One region of the Clostridium sp. CM038 genome, then DNA from elsewhere that is predicted to be linked to it. Evidence: a T-box and tRNA genes for the amino acid it is inferred to sense, from the RefSeq annotation. Region 1 holds a T-box; the other holds one or more tRNA genes.
The links. The T-box of region 1 lies ahead of leuS (leucine--tRNA ligase). A T-box ahead of a tRNA ligase gene usually reads a tRNA of that ligase, here a tRNA-Leu.
Positions count from the first base shown of each region.

Region 2: it encodes a tRNA-Leu, which carries the amino acid that the T-box ahead of leuS (leucine--tRNA ligase) is inferred to sense. The anticodon was not compared.

Region 1 is NZ_CM143651.1:3,296,721-3,303,729, forward strand. Features, by position in the region: gene ACWJKS_RS15190 (nucleoid-associated protein) at 1-278, opposite strand, end outside; gene ACWJKS_RS15195 (class IV adenylate cyclase) at 622-1,170, shown strand; gene ACWJKS_RS15200 (DUF5685 family protein) at 1,170-2,090, shown strand; gene ACWJKS_RS15205 (J domain-containing protein) at 2,215-2,844, shown strand; gene ACWJKS_RS15210 (hypothetical protein) at 2,871-3,371, shown strand; T-box leader at 3,448-3,709, shown strand; gene leuS (leucine--tRNA ligase) at 3,806-6,265, shown strand; gene ACWJKS_RS15220 (GTP pyrophosphokinase) at 6,353-7,009, opposite strand, start outside.
Region 2 is NZ_CM143651.1:3,796,791-3,803,799, forward strand. Features, by position in the region: gene tilS (tRNA lysidine(34) synthetase TilS) at 1-996, opposite strand, end outside; gene spoIIE (stage II sporulation protein E) at 1,396-3,786, opposite strand; tRNA gene ACWJKS_RS17485 (tRNA-Met) at 4,108-4,184, opposite strand; tRNA gene ACWJKS_RS17490 (tRNA-Met) at 4,190-4,265, opposite strand; tRNA gene ACWJKS_RS17495 (tRNA-Leu) at 4,271-4,359, opposite strand; tRNA gene ACWJKS_RS17500 (tRNA-Met) at 4,428-4,503, opposite strand; tRNA gene ACWJKS_RS17505 (tRNA-Leu) at 4,509-4,597, opposite strand; tRNA gene ACWJKS_RS17510 (tRNA-Met) at 4,681-4,756, opposite strand; tRNA gene ACWJKS_RS17515 (tRNA-Met) at 4,862-4,937, opposite strand; tRNA gene ACWJKS_RS17520 (tRNA-Met) at 5,150-5,226, opposite strand; tRNA gene ACWJKS_RS17525 (tRNA-Met) at 5,232-5,307, opposite strand; tRNA gene ACWJKS_RS17530 (tRNA-Leu) at 5,313-5,401, opposite strand; gene ACWJKS_RS17535 (S1 domain-containing RNA-binding protein) at 5,544-5,957, opposite strand; gene ACWJKS_RS17540 (FtsB family cell division protein) at 6,038-6,310, opposite strand; gene yabQ (spore cortex biosynthesis protein YabQ) at 6,404-6,808, opposite strand; gene yabP (sporulation protein YabP) at 6,816-7,009, opposite strand, start outside.

The DNA of each region.
Region 1 (7,009 bases):
ATAAACATCTGCCTTGCTAGTTCCTTAGATACCGCCAGTAAATTATTCTCACCATTTAAGTATTCTTGTGATAAATCTTTTACTATATTTCGATCGGAATTAAAGACTCCATACTTTAATTCTTCATCCTTTAAGCACTTCTGGATATGTTTCAGTAAATAGTTATATTTTTCTTCATCTAAGTCTAATGCATATTCATTCAAGATAGGTTCATCTGCATTGTTATCTAAAACATGAATAATAGCCTCATTTATATTAACTTCTTTTATATACTCCAAAAAAACACCACCTTAATATTTATCTAAGGCGCATTTAAACAAATAACAAGTCAATAATGCTAGTCCATTTATTTAAACGTGCCCAATTATTATACTATGTATCGTCACTTATAACAAAGTCATATATTGCTATTATCCTTAGTTCTTAACAGACTATTATTGTGACTACCTATTTTCCTGTATTGGAATTTGTAATTTTAAAGCAATATTAATGTTACTTTACTTAAGTTATGATATAATCACAATTAATGGTATAATAAAGAATTAATGATTAGATGTATAAAAATAGAAGCATAACAATTAATAACTGCTATGTTCCTAAGAGTGACAAGGAGGAACTACTTTGAGAGAAATAGAACTTAGAATTATAGATATTGATGTACAAGAAATCCGCAAAAAACTATTAAACATAAATGCTATAAAAGTAAAACAAGAAAATCAAATAAATAATATTTATGATTTCTGGGATAAAAGGTTACTAAACGGCAAAGGCTATGCAAGAATACGAACAGTGCATGATGAACTAACAAATTCCACGGTTCATTACATAACCACGAAAAAACTCATAAGCCAAGAAAAGTATAAAATTATGGATGAACACGAATCAGAAATTAAAGATGCAGCTGCTGCCAAGGGTATATTCGAATCCTTAGGTCTAGAGCTTATACAATCTATTAAAAAATATAGAGAAAGCTATAAATACAAAAATACTCTTATTGAAATAGATATAAATGAGAAGACATTTTGTCCTTTTCCTTACATAGAAATTGAAAGCGAGGATGAATTCGAAATTGAGGAAGTTGTGACTTTGCTCGGTTACCGATTAGAGGATACAACGGCTAAAAGCATTTATGAAATATTAAAATCAAAAAAATCATCAAAGGAACTATAATGTTTGGATATGTAACTCCATGTAAAATGGAAATGAAGATAAAAGACTACGAGAAATTCAAAGCTTATTATTGTGGCCTATGTAACTCTATTAAAAATAATTTTGGAAACCTACCAAGGCTTACTTTAAATTATGATATGACTTTCTTGGCAGTACTTTTGGATGCACTTTCAGAGAATAAATACAATTTTATTAAATTCAAATGTATTATGCATCCACTAAAAAAAAGGATTATGATTAATAATAACCAGACAATAGATTATGCCGCCTTTTGTAACATTACTTTAGCCTATTATAAGATAATGGATGATGTTTACGATAATAAAACAATGAAAAGTAAAGTTTTTTCAATGTTTTTAAAAAACTATTTATCAAAATCAGATATAGCATATAATGATGTAATGAATTATACAAAAGAAAAGCTTTTATTACTAAATACCCTCGAAGCGGACCATAAGGATCTATGCATTGATGAGCAGCTATCTATAGATGAGCTTTCTCATGTTTTTGCTGACCTTACAGGCTTTATAATATCATTTTATTATAAGACTGCTTCCTTTAAGGATGATTTATATTGGCTTGGGTATAATTTAGGTAAATGGATATATATTATAGATGCTTATGATGATTTAGAAAAGGATATAAAAAGTGATTCTTTTAATGCTATAAATTCATTGTTTAATACTGATAAATTAGATTTTAAAAGTTTTAGTATATCGATAGCACCCCGAATTGATTTTTTATTATCTACCTGCGCGCAGCAATGTTTAAACTATCTAAATAGATTACCTTTAATAAAAAATGAAGCCATATTATGTAATATACTAGAACTCGGACTCATGGAAAAAATGGATAAGGTTTTTAACGACATTTCAGAAGGAAAGTCTCCCACTTCTATAAGTGGGAGTAACATACCCTAACAAGTAGAAAACTTCAGTGGGGGTATAAATATCCTTCTGAAGTCGTTAATATTACATCACCGCAGGTGATGATTTAATAAAGAATGTAACATTAATAATTTAAAAGGAGTGGAATATAAAGATGATAAATCCCTATGAAGTACTTGGTGTAAGACAAGGCTCATCTAAAGAAGATATTAAAAAAGCCTATAGAGAGCTAGCAAAAAAATATCACCCTGATCAGTATGGTGATAATCCTTTAAAAGATTTAGCAGAAGAAAAAATGCAGGAACTAAATGAAGCCTATGATTCACTTATGAAAAATACTAGTTCTTCAAGTAGCAATGGTTCTTCTAACAGTTACAATTCGTCTAATAATTATGGTTCTAATTCAAATAATGACTATACTAATAACAATATATATCAATCTATAAGAATGGATTTAAATAGCGGAAATATCGCTTCCGCTGAGCAGAAATTAAATTCCATGAATACTAAAACTGCCGAGTGGAATTATTTAACGGGAGTGCTTCACCTCAAAAAAGGCTGGCATGATAGTGCTTATAATTTTATAAGCCGCGCTTGCACGCAAGATCCTAATAATATTGAATATAGACGAAGTTTTAATGAACTAAATTCGCGTACTTCAAATTATAGAGATAACTATTATGGCAAGCGTAACAATGATTTTGGCATGGGTAATCTATGTCTTAACTTGTGGTGTGCAGATAGTATTTGTGAATGTTTAGGCGGAGATCTTATATCCTGTTGCTAATTCTATTAATTTAGGAGATGATTTTTATGAAATCTAATAATATTGCTAAGGGTGGAATATTCGCAGCACTTAGTTTAATATTACTATATCTTTCTTCTATTTTCCCTACAAATAAATTTTTTATGTTAGGCATTGCTTCCTGTATTATTCCACTTTCAATTTTAACTACCGGAATAAAGAATACCATTGTAGTATATAGTGCTGTCTCCTTGCTTAGTTTATTTATTATACCTTCAAAGCTTATAAGCATTGCATATATACTAATTTTTGGTTCCTATGGCTTTGTGAAATATTTTATAGAAAAATTAAGGAGTATGATTTTAGAAATTGTGCTTAAGTTATTGTATTTTAATATAGCCTCCGCTATACTTATATTTATTTATAAATTATTTATATTATCAAAACTTCCTAATATAAATATATATTTAACAATAATTGTTATGGAGTTTGCCTTCATAGTATATGACTATGCGCTTACTGTATTTATATCCTATGCAAATAAAAATCTTGTTATGAAATTTAAGTAAATCACATAGCCTTGACACAAAATTCTATTTAAATTATAATGAATAATAATACAATCTTAAACAAATGATACTATAATAAATTGCTTTTATTAGGAGTAGTAGTATTTATAGCATTTTAAAGAGAGCTGCTGTTGGGTCATTAAGATAAATAATGTCCCATAGGTGTGAAGCAGTAATGATATAATATGAACTTGCCTATGAGCTTATTTTTAAGTAAAATCTTACTTGTAAGTAAAAGCTTACTTGTGAAAACAAGTACGGTTAAAACCGTTATATTCTTAAGTGAGGCGTAATGCCTAATTAGAGTGGTACCGCGGAATATTACTTTCGTCTCTTTGTTGAGATGAGGGTTTTTTTTATTTTCTAATTTAAAACTAAGTGGAAAAGATTAATAATTGTTTTTAACCTATAGATCATAATAAGGAGGAATACTAATGGCAAAATATACTACAACTATCGATGAAAAATGGCAACAAATATGGGAAGAAACTAACCTTTATGAATTTGATGAAAATAAAATTGATAAGAAGTTATATGTACTTGAAATGTTCTCTTATCCATCTGGAAGCCAATTACATGCGGGGCATTGGTTTAACTATGGCCCTGTAGATTCTTGGGCTAGAATGAAGAAAATGCAAGGATACAATGTATTTCAGCCAATGGGCTTTGATGCTTTTGGTCTACCTGCTGAAAACTACGCAATAAAAACAGGAGTGCATCCAAAGGATTCTACGAAGCAAAACATTATTAATATGGAAAAGCAATTAAAAGCTATGGGAGCAATGTTTAATTGGGATCATGAAGTTGTTACATGTCGCCCTGATTATTATAAATGGACTCAATGGTTATTCTTAAAACTATTTGAAAAAGGCCTTGCTTACAGGAAAAAAGCACCTGTAAATTGGTGTCCTAGCTGTAGTACAGTACTTGCAAATGAGCAAGTAGTAGATGGCTTTTGCGAAAGATGTAACACTGAGGTTACTAAAAAGAATTTAACACAATGGTTCTTAAAAATAACTGACTATGCTGATGAACTACTAGAAAAGCTTGATACCTTGGATTGGCCTGAAAAAACCAAATCCATGCAAAAACATTGGATAGGCAAATCTACTGGTGCTGATGTTACTTTTAAAGTAGTTGATTCTGATGTAGACTTTAGTGTATTTACTACAAGAGTAGATACTTTATTCGGTGTTTCATATGTAGTCATAGCCCCTGAAAATGAACTTGTAGATGTCCTCACTAAAAGTGAATATAAAGATGCTGTTGAATCTTATAAATATGATGCTAGAAAACAAACTGATATAGAAAGACAATCTATTACAAGAGATAAAACAGGTGTATTTACTGGTTCTTATGCTATTAATCCTATTAATGGACGCGAGGTTCCAATTTGGGTAGCTGACTATGTTCTAAACACTTATGGAACTGGTGCAGTAATGGCTGTTCCTGCTCATGATGATAGAGACTTCGCATTTGCTACTAAATACAAATTGCCTATTGAAAGAGTAATTATTGGTTTTAAAAGTGTAAATGGAGAGGGCGAAAATCTCCCTTATACTGAACATGGAAAAATGGTAAACAGTCAAGAATTTGATGGTTTATCTACCATCGACGGAAAAAAAGCAATTGTAAAAAAATTAGAAAGTATAAGTCTCGGCTGTGAAAAAGTAAACTTTAGACTTCGTGATTGGTTAGTTTCAAGACAAAGATATTGGGGCGCTCCTATTCCAATAATTCACTGCGAAAAATGTGGGGCTGTTCCTGTACCTGAGGATCAACTTCCTGTAGAACTGCCGTACAACGTAGAATTTGCACCAGACGGAGAATCACCACTTGCTAAATGCGAGGATTTTATGAATGTCCCTTGCCCAGTTTGTGGCGGCGCAGCTCATAGAGAAGCTGATACTTTGGATACATTCGTTTGTTCTTCTTTCTACCAATTTAGGTATGTAGATAACAAAAACAATGAAAAAGCTTTTGATAAAGAGTTAGTAAACAAAATGCTTCCTGTAGACAAATATGTAGGCGGACCTGAACATGCATGTGGTCACTTACTATATTCAAGATTTATAACCAAGGCTCTTCGTGATATGGGGTATTTAGATTTTGATGAACCATTCTTATCTCTTACTCACCAAGGTTTAATTTTAGGACCAGACGGAGTGAAAATGAGTAAATCAAAAGGAAATACTATTTCTCCAGACAAGTACATAAAAGAGTTCGGCGCAGATGTATTTAGAATGTACCTAATGTTTGGTTTTGGTTATATTGATGGTGGAGCTTGGAGTGATGATGGTATAAAAGCTATTGGAAGATTTGTTGATAGAATTGAAAGATCAATCGACACTGGAATCAGCGTTATGTCAAAAGAAGTTAATAACAAAGACTCTCTAGGCATAGAAGAAAAAGAATTAAACTACTGGAGACATTTCGCAATAAAAGGAGTTACTGGAGATACAGAAAAACTTCATTTTAATACTGCTATTGCAAGACTTATGGAGCTTACCAATGCTATATTAAAATATGTTAATGGAGACAATATAAATACTAAATTTTTAAAAGAAGTGCTTGTGGATTACCTTAAGATTTTAGCTCCCTTTACTCCTCACTTTGCGGAAGAGAAGTGGGAAACCTTAGGTATGGGTTACTCTGTATTTAATCAAATTTGGCCTAAATTTGATGAGTTTGCTCTTATAAAAGATGAAGTAGAGCTAGCTATTCAAATCAATGGTAAAATTAAATCCAGAATAACTATATCTCAAGATTTAGATGAAGAAAGTATAAAGAAAATTTCTCTTAAAGATGAAACAGTAATCGCTACCCTAGAAGGTAAAACTGTGCGTAAGGTTATTGTAATTAAAGGACGACTAGTTAATATAGTAGCTTCTTAGTAATAGCTACATACAGTTTTTACAGTTTAAATTCGAATTATTATAAAAGGAGAGTAGAAATTTTTAATTTCTACTCTCCTTTTCAATTTAAACTCCATACATATCTAATGTTTTTTGAGTTGCGCGAAGTAAGCTGCTAATCTCATAAACTTCTCCTTCTTCTATTAGCTTATTTAATTGTTCTCTATACCTAGCTGCATCCGTTGACTTTCCAATCGACGAAAGCACAAGTATATTATTCATTATATCCGACACCAAATTAGATTTTACCTCAAACAATTTTTGTGCATCTTTAATTTCGTCTTTAATTTCTAGCATCTGTTCATCTAATTGAAAAGCAGCATCTGCAGCATTTTTAAGTTTTGCCCTTATATTCTCTGGTATATCATGCTTATATTTATAATTTAGAGAATGCTCTACTGTAGCCCAAAAATTCATTGCCAAGGTCCTAATTTGAAATTCTGCTAGTATTTCGGTTTGACCATCAGCTAAGTTTACAGGATACTTTATAATCATATGATAGCTTCTATATCCACTACCTTTTACATTTGCAACATAGTCTTTTTCATAAACCATCTGCATGTCACGTCTTTCACGAATTAGATTTACCACTTTATCAATATCATCTACAAACTGACACATTATCCTTATGCCTGCAATATCTTCCATTTCATATTCGATTCTATCCAGAGGGATACCGAATTTATTAGCTTTCTCAAGAATACTAGATATTTCTTTAACTCT
Region 2 (7,009 bases), 500 kb from region 1:
TTCAGTAGCTTTTACACAAATATATATATGTATATTCCCATAACAGTTTTCAACTATTATATTCTGAGGTAGCATTATACTTTTACCTGTTTCATGTCTTTGAAGTTCTATAATACTATATATATGAACTTTTTCAAAATTATATAAATTATGATTCACCGCAAGCAAAGCACTCCTAATAATCCTACTTAAAATTGCTTCATGCTCCGCAAAAGCCGCCTTATTTATTATAACCCTTTGCTGACCTATCTCACAATGTTTTTTATACTCTTTTTCAGAAATATTTTCCAAATAATCATTGTCTTTTTTTACAATATCTGATAATCGATTTAATGTTTTAATTATATCTTTATTAAAATTTTGTTCCATATATGGAATCAATTCTAATCTTACCTTATTTCTCGCATAAATATTTTCTAAATTCGATTTATCTATTCTTGGATTGATATTATTATTTAAACAATATTTCTCTATTTTTTTTCTACTAAGACGAAGTATGGGTCTTACATATATTTTGTCGCGAACAGGTCTTATTCCTACTATTCCCTCGATACCCGTTCCTCTCATTATCCTCATTAAAATAGTTTCAGCTTGATCATTAGCATTATGTGCCAAAGCGACTTTATTAGCATTTAATTTAACCATAAGTTGCTCAAAAAATTCATATCTAGCTTCTCGTCCTGCCATTTCACAAGATAAATTCTTTTCCTTTGAAATTCTATGTACATCCACTTTTTCACTATAAAAATCTATATTCAAACTCTCACAAATTTCTTTTGCATATTCCTGATCTTTATCAGACTCATCTCCTCTAAGACAATGGTTTAGATGTGCACCAATAAGTGTAATCCCAAGTTCTTCCTTAAAGTTGTTTAAAATATAGAGCAAACACGTGGAGTCAGGTCCACCAGAAAATGCAACTATAACCTTATCTCCCTTATCAAACATTGAATTCTCTTTTATAAAGTCCATAACTGTTTCTGACAAAATTTTCACTTCCCAAATTTATTTTTAAAATGTTTTCTGTTTTTTGCAGGTTTATATTTTTTTAATACCATATCACTATATCATATTACTATATCATTTAGTAATATATATTTTCCATTTTTTTAGACACACCTTTAAATCATCTCTTGGGTCGCTGCAATATTAACGACTTAGAAGGCGATTTAAACTCCCACCGAAGTTTTCAATTTGTTAGGGCATGTAACTCCCACTTATAGAAATGAGAGACTTTCCTTCTGAAATGCCGTTAAAAATGGGAAAAATGAAGAATGTAAAAGAGGTTCTTACCCCCATAAATACTTTCTCCATTTTTTAATCTCTTTTATTATATATTCCCTGATTTTTCTCTCAATTTACAGGGCATTAAAATATTTCTTTTATAAAATACATTTAGTATAGACTATATATCTTTGAAACAAGAACTGTCATATCATCTTTTACTCTATTGCCACTTAATTTTTTTGCTTCTGAGAGCAACCCTTCAGCTAAATCCTTGGGATTGTTGCAATTATTTTTACCTAAATAATCAACTACCCAATCCACCCTCCCTACATTTTCATCATTGTAATCTAATACCCCATCACTAAGCATAACCATAATATCTCCATTTTTTAATTCCATTTGCTGTATATCTATATCTGCTTTATCTAAAACACCGATAGGAAGAGATTTTGATTTTATAATTTCTAAACTTTCACCTGATTTTAGAAAAGTTGCAACTGCCCCCACTTTTAAGAAATCAATTTCCCCAGTGTATAAGTCTATGCTGCTTAAATCTATAGTTGAAAATTTTTCTTCTTCGGAAAATCTCAATGTCATTATTGAATTCACAGTGTTTATAGCCGTAATTTTACTAAAACCTGCTGATGTAAACTTTTCTATTAATTCAACCGCAGCCTCGCTCTCTCTACCCGCTTGGGGTCCTGATCCCATGCCATCACTAATAACTGACATATAACTTCCATCAGGAAGCTTACCAAAGCTATAGCTATCTCCATTGGACTTTTCACCATCTTTACACTGCCTAGCCACATTAGATACCACATGAAACTTAGGTGTTTCTTCAATAGTTACCTTACATATATTGGTCTTCGGATTTATATTACACCCTTCCTCACTAACACACATGCACTTGCCTGTGACCCCATTTATAATCGGCAATAAATCCTTTACACACATTTGCCTTCCACTGCAAGCGTTAAGTGACAATTTAATACTCAATCGTCCGAGCTTATCATTCAAACACATAAGATCATTGTGCTTAACTCTATTTTTATCTAAGGCTCTACATATAAGTTTTTCCATAGAAGTATCTATTTGAATTTCAGAATTAAAATCTTCAACAATTTCTCCTACAGAACCCGCCATATTACTAATCTGATTTGCTAAAAGCTCTCTGCCTTCACTAAGCCTCGTTCTCCACATTTCATTTATAATGTGCTTATTAACAATATCTTCTGTATTTTTAAGTATGGCGGTTCTCTTTATACATTTTCTTTCAATTTCTTCCGGTACGCTATTATTCTTCCTCTCAAAATTTTGAATTAATTCTTCAAATGCTGCATATGTATAATGTAATTCCCTTTTCCAACACATAGACTTCATATTACAATTACTACACACCCTGTCCGCAAGATTTTCAACCAACGCGCTGCTTTTACCTTTCATCGCCAATTTTTCATTATCCACTAAGTTATTTAATATATCTGACATATTAGAAAGTACATCTGAAAAATTATTTAGCCTTCCTACAAATGTATCTTTAATTTTATTTATATACCCCTGTTCTACATTTTGCTTTTTTTTATCGGAATTAAATTCTGTGGATAATTCGCTATAAACTTTTTGTGGTATTAGCAAAAATATTACAGCAGCTACAAAAGCTTCAAATATCATAAAATCAGATCCCGTAATACAATATATTTTTATTATTGAAAAAGCCACTAAATAAGATGTTGCACTTAATATCTTTCCAGTTTCTTTAAAAACACCCGTTATTAAGCCACAAACACCATACATTCCTATAAACACAATCATATTTTCAGAAGACATTCCTACAATAATACCCATGGCAATTCCTGATGCAGCACCAGCTCCACTTCCGTTAATGTAAGCTATTATTATAACAAATGCCAGGCCTAAAATATTCGTAATTGATATGGCAAATATACTTAGTCCCCAAGTACCTGCTATAATTAAAGAGCTTATAATTGACATACTTATTATTTCTTCATTCGAAAATATATGTTTTGTTTTAATCTCCTTAAAGCATAAAAGACTATAGTCCAGAATAAAATATAATGGGAAGATACATAAAACTAGAAAAAATGAATTTAAAAAAGCCATTAACCCACTTACCCGGGTTATGAAGAAATTATAGGTAAACAACTCAAATATAATAATAGCAAACATGCTAGCTAAAACTTTAGTTTTTGATTTTATTTTGTTGAAAACATGACTCAAAAAAGCAATTGTAACTATTACTAGTAAATATGATGGTATATTCTTTGCACTACCATTTAAAGTAATATAACCTAAAAATGTACCACTGGCTGTAATTATTGAAATTCTATGATTATTTACAAATATTGTAGCTATTAAGAAAGCTATACCAAATGGGGCAGTGTTATTAAGAAGCAAGACCCTACTTATTAATAAGCTTATAACAAAATAAACAATTCCTGTAATAATTAAATTAGTATTTAATGCATTTTTCTTTTTTACTTCATCTTTTATCTTTCTAAGTCTTTCATATGGAAATATATCAATCCCGTATTGCATATTAAAAATCACCCACCCTTTAATCATTAGGACTCCATTATAGCAACGTCTCTTGGAAATAAATGTCATAAGATGGGGCGCTCATATATTTTTTATGAGACAATAATTTGTATATTTTTTACATTAGATTTTTACAATTCCCTATAATATAAAAAAACCTACCATATTAATATAGTAGGTTTTAAAATATTAAATGAAGCATGTCACTTCATGGCATTGTATATTCGAGAAATTTATACTTATATGTTTTTGCACATTATAGTTTAAGTTTTATAGTTTTCCAGCAAATAAAAAATAACTCACAATATAAATTGTGAGTTATGGTAGCGGAAATAGGACTTGAACCTACGACCCTTCGGGTATGAACCGAATGCTCTAGCCAGCTGAGCTATTCCGCCATAGTTGGTTGCGGGAGTAGGACTTGAACCTACGACCTTCGGGTTATGAGCCCGACGAGCTACCAACTGCTCCATCCCGCGATATTTGGTGCTGAAGACCGGAATCGAACCGGTACGGTGTTTAACCACCGCAGGATTTTAAGTCCTGTGCGTCTGCCAGTTCCGCCACTCCAGCTTACTTACTTGTAGTATACTTGTTATGAAGTTTTATTTTACTTACGTTCTAAATAATCTAAAACTTATTGGTTGCGGGAGTAGGACTTGAACCTACGACCTTTGGGTTATGAGCCCAACGAGCTACCAACTGCTCCATCCCGCGATATTTGGTGCTGAAGACCGGAATCGAACCGGTACGGTGTTTAACCACCGCAGGATTTTAAGTCCTGTGCGTCTGCCAGTTCCGCCACTCCAGCTTACTTACTTGCAGTATACTTGCTTTTAACTTACCTATTATGAAATCTTATTTAACTTACGTATTAAGTAATTTAAAGCTTATTGGTTGCGGGAGTAGGACTTGAACCTACGACCTTTGGGTTATGAGCCCAACGAGCTACCAACTGCTCCATCCCGCGATATTGTATTTAAGAATAAATTTGAATTAATACGGCACTTGTTTGCTTTTAGCTAATTATATTTAGAATCTTATTTAACTGAAATAATGAGTGATTTAAACTCATTGGTTGCGGGAGTAGGACTTGAACCTACGACCTTCGGGTTATGAGCCCGACGAGCTACCAACTGCTCCATCCCGCGATATTAATGCTAAAGCCCAAACTTTAATTGATACAATATTTAACTATCATATTATTTTAAGCTCTATGTGTCTATTTATTTTTTCATACCAGCTTACTATTACTGTTAAATAAGTTTCTTAAAATCATTTTAATGTTATACTAATTTGCTACATATGTCAATAGTTTTTTATAAAAAACATATTATGTTTTTAAACTCATCATATGCCAAAGTGGTAGCGGAAATAGGACTTGAACCTACGACCCTTCGGGTATGAACCGAATGCTCTAGCCAGCTGAGCTATTCCGCCATAGTTGGTTGCGGGAGTAGGACTTGAACCTACGACCTTCGGGTTATGAGCCCGACGAGCTACCAACTGCTCCATCCCGCGATATTTGGTGCTGAAGACCGGAATCGAACCGGTACGGTGTTTAACCACCGCAGGATTTTAAGTCCTGTGCGTCTGCCAGTTCCGCCACTCCAGCTTACTTACTTGCAGTATACTTACTTGTAGCTTAGAAAATGCTACCTCTTGGCAACATGTTTTATTATATATGATGTATAAACCGTTGTCAATAACTTTTTTTTGTTAAAATAGGAACTAAATACTTAGTTCCTACAGATTTACTAATAGCTTGAAGTTTTTTTACTATAACCTCTTCCTTTTCCTTCTTGATGTTTTTTAACATCTTGAAATCTTTCTTCACTATCTTTTAGAAATTTAGTCATTATATCTTCAAATCCACTTGCATTTGCTTTGCTTTTTTCCTTTTCCCAATCTATTTCCATAGGTTTAATAGATTTTTTAGGCGCTCCAGCTTGTTTTATTGATAAACTGATTTTCCCATTATCATCTACAGAGATTACTTTAACTTTTACTATATCATTTTCTTTTAGATGATCATTAACATTTTTAACGAATGTATCTGAAACCTCAGATATATGCACTAATCCTGTCTTACCCTCCACTTCTACAAACGCACCAAAATTGGTGATATTTACTACTTTACCTTCTACAATACTTCCAGCCATTAAGGTCATATTAAAAATACTCCTCCTTAAAAATTATGTTTTTATTTTATATATTAATTTAATAATAAGCGTAACAATAATTATAGCATTTAGTTTTTATTATCCATAACAGGAGTTTCACCTTCTTTAACAAGACCTAATATTTCTCTTGCTAATTTTTCTATATATTTGTCAGTTTTAGATAACTCTACTTCATCCTGTAATACTTTTTTTTGTTCTTTTTTCTTTTGTAATTCAACATTATACTTTTGCAGCTCTTTCTTTTGTCTGCTCATAATTGATTGTTGCTGAATTAAAAGATAACATACATACATCATAGCAAAAACTAATACGGCACTTTTAATACTAAATTTTTTTTTCATATCCCATACCCTTTTCCTTTCAATGGAATGAGTATTGTTTACGCTTCATAAACCTATTCTAATTTGTATTCCACATTTCTTCAAGCTATTTCTTTATAATTTATCTTTTTTTTTTATTTTGAGCTTATAAACTAACAAATTTGCTGGGTATAAAATAGCATTCCATACAACCCTAAATACTTTCCCATTGAATATTATTAATTTATATTGTACCCTTATAAATACTCCACTTAATAGTTTCAAATATAAGTATACTCCTAATATTAAACATACATACACATAAAAGTTTATGTACCCTTTATTAGTATACATCAAAAATATAAAAACCACTATAGAAGTTAATGTCCAAAATAACAAATCCTGTATTATAGTCAGCACCTTGTTAGGATTTTCAAATCCCCTTATCAATCTATATATATCAAAAAATACTCCAGTTATTATTCCTGCTAGCAAACTGAAAATTATAAGATTAACTTGGCCTATCAAAGAAATTATCATAATTCTTCTACCTAAACAATCTTGATATTATGCTATCTTTTTTTTCTTTACTTTTGTCGCTAGTATACACAAAAGAATCCACTTGCCCAGTTATTATAACATCCCCATTTTGAACATCTAACTTGTTCATCTTTAATTCTCGTCCTTTTACTATCATTGTTCCAACATCTGTATTCAATAATATTTGGCTTTCATTAAAAT